Regions from separate parts of the Leclercia sp. GHBNCSD genome, predicted to be linked through region 2. Evidence: predicted binding sites of a transcription regulator. Region 2 holds the regulator's gene; the other holds the start of a gene.

Region 1 (3,263 bases), on a different contig from region 2:
TATTACCGCGGCTGCTGGCACGGAGTTAGCCGGTGCTTCTTCTGCGAGTAACGTCAATCACTGCGGTTATTAACCACAATGCCTTCCTCCTCGCTGAAAGTACTTTACAACCCGAAGGCCTTCTTCATACACGCGGCATGGCTGCATCAGGCTTGCGCCCATTGTGCAATATTCCCCACTGCTGCCTCCCGTAGGAGTCTGGACCGTGTCTCAGTTCCAGTGTGGCTGGTCATCCTCTCAGACCAGCTAGGGATCGTCGCCTAGGTGAGCCATTACCCCACCTACTAGCTAATCCCATCTGGGCACATCCGATGGCAAGAGGCCCGAAGGTCCCCCTCTTTGGTCTTGCGACGTTATGCGGTATTAGCTACCGTTTCCAGTAGTTATCCCCCTCCATCAGGCAGTTTCCCAGACATTACTCACCCGTCCGCCACTCGTCACCCGAGAGCAAGCTCTCTGTGCTACCGTTCGACTTGCATGTGTTAGGCCTGCCGCCAGCGTTCAATCTGAGCCATGATCAAACTCTTCAATTTAAGTTTGATGCTCGTGAATTAAACTTCGTAATGAATTACGTGTTCACTCAGAGACTTGGTATTCATTTTTCGTCCGAGGACGTTAAGAATCCATGTCACTTTGAGTGCCCACACAGATTGTCTGATAAATTGTTAAAGAGCAGTGCAACGCGGCTTTCGCTCACCGTTGCGAGGTGGCGTATATTACGCTTTCCTCTTTCAGAGTCAAGCGATTATTTTCGCTTTTCTCCTCAACCGGCCCGGCTGTTTGTGTGAAGTGATTCACATCTGCCGTGTCGATGGAGGCGCATTATAGGGAGTTCTCCGCCGCCCGCAACCCTTAAATGACATAAAAATGACTGACTGCTGCATTCCCCAGCAAAAGCCCGCCTTATACCTGATTACACACAGACTTATCCACAACGTGACGAAAAAGTGAAAATGTGCGAGCGTTGCGCAAACGTTTTCGTTAAAATGCTCGCGCTAAATAAAGCGCCCCGCCAGGTGTGTTAGTTGAGTTTTTATCGGGAAAATTCACCTAACGCTCTCTGTAATCGTCAAATCCAGGGGATTTACCATGCAACAACGTCGTCCAATCCGCCGCGCTCTGCTCAGTGTTTCTGATAAAGCCGGTATCGTTGAATTCGCTCAGGCACTTTCTGCACGTGGCGTAGAGCTGCTGTCCACAGGCGGTACTGCTCGCCTGTTAGCAGATAAAGGCCTGCCGGTAACCGAAGTGTCTGATTACACCGGCTTCCCGGAAATGATGGATGGACGCGTCAAAACCCTGCACCCGAAAGTCCACGGCGGCATTCTGGGACGTCGCGGTCAGGATGACGGCATTATGGATCAGCACGGGATTGCGCCAATCGACATGGTGGTTGTTAACCTTTATCCATTCGCCCAGACCGTTGCCCGTGAAGGCTGCTCTCTGGAGGATGCGGTAGAGAATATCGATATCGGTGGGCCGACCATGGTGCGCTCCGCCGCCAAGAACCATAAGGATGTGGCCATCGTCGTAAAGAGCAGCGACTACGACGCCATTATTAAAGAGATGGATGCCAACGAAGGCTCACTGAATCTCGAGACCCGTTTCGACCTCGCCATTAAGGCCTTTGAACATACCGCCGCTTACGACAGCATGATCGCCAACTACTTCGGTAGTCTGGTCCCTGCCTACCATGGCGAAAGCAAAGATCCCTCTGGTCGCTTCTCCCGCACCTTAAACCTCAACTTCATTAAGAAGCAGGATATGCGCTACGGCGAGAACAGCCACCAGCAGGCTGCCTTCTATATAGAAGAAGAGGTAAAAGAAGCCTCCGTTGCCACTGCGCAGCAGGTGCAGGGTAAAGCACTCTCCTATAACAACATTGCGGATACCGACGCGGCACTGGAGTGCGTGAAAGAGTTCAGCGAGCCCGCCTGCGTTATCGTGAAGCATGCGAACCCATGCGGCGTCGCGGTAAGCACCTCTATTCTGGATGCTTACGATCGTGCGTACAAAACTGACCCGACCTCAGCGTTTGGCGGCATTATCGCGTTTAACCGCGAGCTGGATGCCGAAACCGCTCAGGCGATCATCTCCCGTCAGTTTGTTGAAGTGATTATTGCCCCTTCGGCCACCGAAGACGCCCTGAAAATCACCGCGACAAAACAGAACGTGCGCGTGCTGGTCTGCGGTCAGTGGGCGGAACGCGTTCCGGGTCTCGACTTCAAGCGTGTGAACGGTGGCCTGCTGGTTCAGGATCGTGACCTGGGCATGGTCAGCGAGAAAGATCTGCGTGTCGTCACCAAACGTCAGCCTACGGAGCAGGAGCTGCGTGACGCGCTGTTCTGCTGGAAAGTGGCGAAGTTCGTGAAATCCAACGCCATCGTCTATGCGAAAGAGAACATGACCATCGGTATAGGCGCGGGCCAGATGAGCCGCGTTTACTCTGCGAAAATCGCCGGGATTAAAGCGGGCGACGAAGGTCTGGAAGTTAAAGGCTCCGCCATGGCGTCCGACGCGTTCTTCCCGTTCCGTGACGGTATCGATGCAGCTGCGGCAGTGGGCATCACCTGCGTGATCCAGCCTGGCGGCTCAATCCGCGACGACGAAGTCATTGCCGCCGCCGATGAACATGGCATCGCGATGATCTTCACCGACATGCGTCATTTCCGCCATTAATTCCCGGAGCAGAGAATGAAAGTATTAGTGATTGGTAACGGCGGGCGCGAGCACGCCCTGGCGTGGAAAGCGGCGCAGTCTGCGCAGGTTGAAACCGTCTTTGTGGCACCGGGTAACGCCGGTACCGCCCTGGAGCCTACCCTGCAGAACGTCGCTATCGGCGTAACCGATATCCCGGCGCTGCTGAGCTTTGCCCAGAGTGAAAAAATCGATCTGACCATTGTGGGTCCGGAAGCGCCGCTGGTCATTGGCGTGGTAGACGCATTCCGTGCCGCGGGCCTGACCATCTTCGGCCCGACCGAAGGCGCCGCGCAGCTCGAAGGCTCCAAAGCCTTCACCAAAGATTTCCTCGCGCGTCACAACATTCCGACCGCGGAATATCAGAACTTCACCGAAGTGGAGCCCGCGCTGGCCTACTTACGTGAAAAAGGCGCGCCGATTGTGATCAAAGCCGACGGTCTGGCAGCGGGTAAAGGCGTTATCGTGGCGATGACGCTCGAAGAAGCAGAAGCTGCCGTTCAGGATATGCTGGCAGGTAACGCTTTTGGTGATGCAGGCCACCGTATCGTTATCGAAGAGTTTCT
Region 2 (3,263 bases):
GGGAGAAGAAGAGCGCGACCATCGAGACCACGCCCAAAAGCGCCGTCGCCAGGAAGGACATCCGCCAGCCGATGGCTTCGCCCATCCACGTTGCGGCGGGTACGCCGCCAATATTGGCGATGGTGAGACCCATAAACATGGTTGCTACGGCGCTGGCCTGTTTATGCTTCGGCACTACGCTTGCGGCGACCACCGACCCGAGGCCAAAGAAGGCGCCGTGATTGAGGCTGGTCAAAATACGCGACAGCATCAGGGTGGTGTAATCCGGGGAGAGCGCCGACAGCACGTTACCGACGGTAAAGATCGCCATCAGGAAGATCAGCGCATTACGACGGCCGCGATGGGAAAGCAGCAAGGTCATCAGCGGTGCCCCTACCATTACGCCGATAGCGTAGGCGCTGATTAACATGCCCGCAGCGGGAATAGAGACATCCACACCCCGGGCGATAACCGGTAGCAGTCCCATTGGAGAAAACTCGGTGGTGCCGATGCCAAATGCGCCAATGGCCAGGGCCAGCAGCGGAAAATTGATTTTCATACTTCAACTCCGGATACCGTGTCGTCAGGCGACACAGAACAATGAAGGCGAAAGCATGACATCAATCACAAAAAATGAGAAGTTAACAATTTGGCAAAAGATTTTTGCCGGACGCGTAACAATAGCAGAAGGGAGACGAGGGAGCGTTAGCTCCCTCGCAAATATCAGTGCAGCGCAGCCGTAAGACCGCTGGCAACGATCAGACCCAGAACAATAACGGTGGTAATCAGCGAAAACTTAAGATCGGTACTCATCAATTTTTCTCCTTTTAATCACCCTACGAAGAGTGAGCTTGCTCATTTTTGCACAGTTCAGGGTAAAAATCTTGCTGGATTTAGATTGATATCGATTTTTACTCTTCCCCTTTTGGTCAAGATCAGCCAAAATTCCACGCTAAATTTATTAGCGTACCGGCCATTGACCCCCTCCTGACGTCCTGTGTCGTTTTCCCGGCGTACCGCAATTCAAATTGCGCAATTAGGGCGAGTGAAGGCAAACGTTTACCTATTGGTTTTTCAGGAGCTTAAGATATGGTCTGGAGTGACATCTGATGGCAACAATTAAAGACGTAGCGAAACGCGCAAACGTTTCCACTACAACCGTATCACATGTTATTAACAAAACCCGCTTTGTGGCGGAAGAGACGCGTAACAACGTCTGGGCAGCGATCAAAGAGCTGCACTATTCTCCGAGCGCCGTCGCCCGTAGTCTGAAGGTGAACCACACCAAATCGATCGGCCTGCTGGCGACCAGCAGCGAAGCCCCCTACTTCGCAGAAATTATTGAAGCGGTAGAGAAAAACTGCTTCCAGAAAGGTTACACCCTGATCCTCGGCAACGCCTGGAACAGCCTGGAGAAGCAGCGGGCCTATCTGTCAATGATGGCGCAAAAGCGCGTCGACGGCCTGCTGGTAATGTGCTCGGAATACCCGGAGCCGCTGCTGAAGATGCTGGAAGAGTATCGCAATATCCCGATGGTGGTGATGGACTGGGGCGAAGCGAAAGCGGACTTCACCGACTCGGTCATTGATAACGCCTTTGAAGGTGGCTACATGGCAGGACGTTATCTGATCGAACGCGGGCATCGCGATATCGGCGTCATCCCGGGCGCGCTGGAGCGCAACACCGGTGCCGGTCGTCTGGCCGGTTTTATGAAAGCGATGGAAGAAGCCTTAATCACGGTGCCGGAAAACTGGATCGTCCAGGGCGACTTTGAGCCGGAGTCCGGCTATCGCGCCATGCAGCAGATCCTCTCCCAGACGCCGCGTCCGACCGCTATTTTCTGCGGCGGCGATGTTATGGCGATGGGTGCCCTGTGTGCCGCTGACGAGATGGGCCTGCGCGTTCCGCAGGACGTTTCGCTGATCGGGTATGATAACGTGCGCAACGCCCGTTTCTTCACCCCGGCGCTGACCACCATCCACCAGCCAAAAGATTCGCTGGGCGAGACCGCCTTCAACATGCTGCTCGACCGTATCGTCAATAAACGTGAAGAGTCGCAGTCCATTGAAGTGCATCCGCGTTTGATCGAACGCCGCTCCGTCGCCGATGGCCCGTTCCGCGACTACCGCCGTTGATCCGCTCAGGGAGCCAGTACCTCTGGCTCCCGCAACCACTCCCTGTTCATCGTTTCACTGTCCCCCAGATAATCCAGCAGCCACGCCAGCGCCGGTGACATGTCGTTTTGTTGCCAGGTGAGGCAGCAGGCCGCATCCGGGAAGGGGTTTTCCAGCGTCAGCTCCACCCATTTGCCACTGTCTATCCAGGGCCGGGCAAAATGGACCGGCACCATCCCCACGCACAGCCCGGCCGACAGGCAGGTCGCAGAGGATTCCCAGTCCGGGGTGACGATCCGCCGCTGGTTATCCAGCAGCCAGGTGATCCGTTTCGGCAGCGAGCGGGAGGTATCTTCCCGCACCAGCGACGGCCAGTTGCGCAGGGTATCATCGCTGAGCGGGCCGGGAAGCGCGGCCAGCGGATGGTGGCTCGCCACCACGCAGACCCAGCTCAGCATCCCCATATCGCGAAACGCGTAGCGCCCCCCCACCGGTATCGCCTGGGTCGCGCCGATCGCCATCTCCACCCTGCCATCCGCCAGCGCATCCCAGACACCGTTAAAGACCTCCTGGGAGACACGCAGCTCAACGTCAGCGAAGTGGCGATAAAAGTCGACGATCATCTGGCGGGTGCGCTCGGGACGAACGATGTTATCCACCGCAATGGAGATATGCCCGCGCCAGCCGTTGGCAATCTGCTGACACTGTTCGCGGGTGATCTGCATTTTTTTGATAACAGAACGCCCCTCCTTCAGAAACCACAGCCCGGCAGGCGTCAGCTCCACATCACGGTGTCGCCGTTCAAATAGCGGCACCGCCAGCCACTCCTCAAGCTGACGCACCGTATAGCTGATGGCTGACGGGACACGATGTAGCTCCTGTGCCGCGCCGCTGAAACTGCCGTTACGCGCCACGGCATCCACCACTTCAAGGGAATATTCTGACCACATTTTCTGCCTGCAAAAAATTTGAATGCAACCGCCAAATATTAGCGTTTCACAAGCGGGATTGCACTGCCTACACTCAGCGGCTACCTAAACCTGCATCCATAAGGACAATAAAACCATGCAACCCGGGAAAGGATTTTTAGTCTGGCTCGGCGGCCTGAGCGTGCTGGGCTTCCTCGCCACCGATATGTACCTGCCTGCGTTCGCCATCATGCAGGCGGAT

The links. Region 2 encodes PurR, which represses purine synthesis genes. Its sites were predicted from a motif close to CANGCAAACGTTTGCNTG; they were not measured.
Region 1: purH (bifunctional phosphoribosylaminoimidazolecarboxamide formyltransferase/IMP cyclohydrolase) is a predicted target of PurR. The motif match lies at 966-983, and genes of this name have one in related genera.

Annotation. Positions count from the first base shown of each region.
Region 1 covers NZ_JBQVYO010000001.1:1,732,644-1,735,906, forward strand. Annotated here, with positions in the region: rRNA gene ACT3IC_RS08415 (16S ribosomal RNA) at 1-533, opposite strand, end outside; gene purH (bifunctional phosphoribosylaminoimidazolecarboxamide formyltransferase/IMP cyclohydrolase) at 1,090-2,679, shown strand; gene purD (phosphoribosylamine--glycine ligase) at 2,695-3,263, shown strand, end outside.
Region 2 covers NZ_JBQVYO010000002.1:335,356-338,618, forward strand. Annotated here, with positions in the region: gene ACT3IC_RS21955 (MFS transporter) at 1-538, opposite strand, end outside; gene cydH (cytochrome bd-I oxidase subunit CydH) at 703-792, opposite strand; gene purR (HTH-type transcriptional repressor PurR) at 1,089-2,114, shown strand; gene punR (DNA-binding transcriptional activator PunR) at 2,120-3,043, opposite strand; gene punC (purine nucleoside transporter PunC) at 3,159-3,263, shown strand, end outside.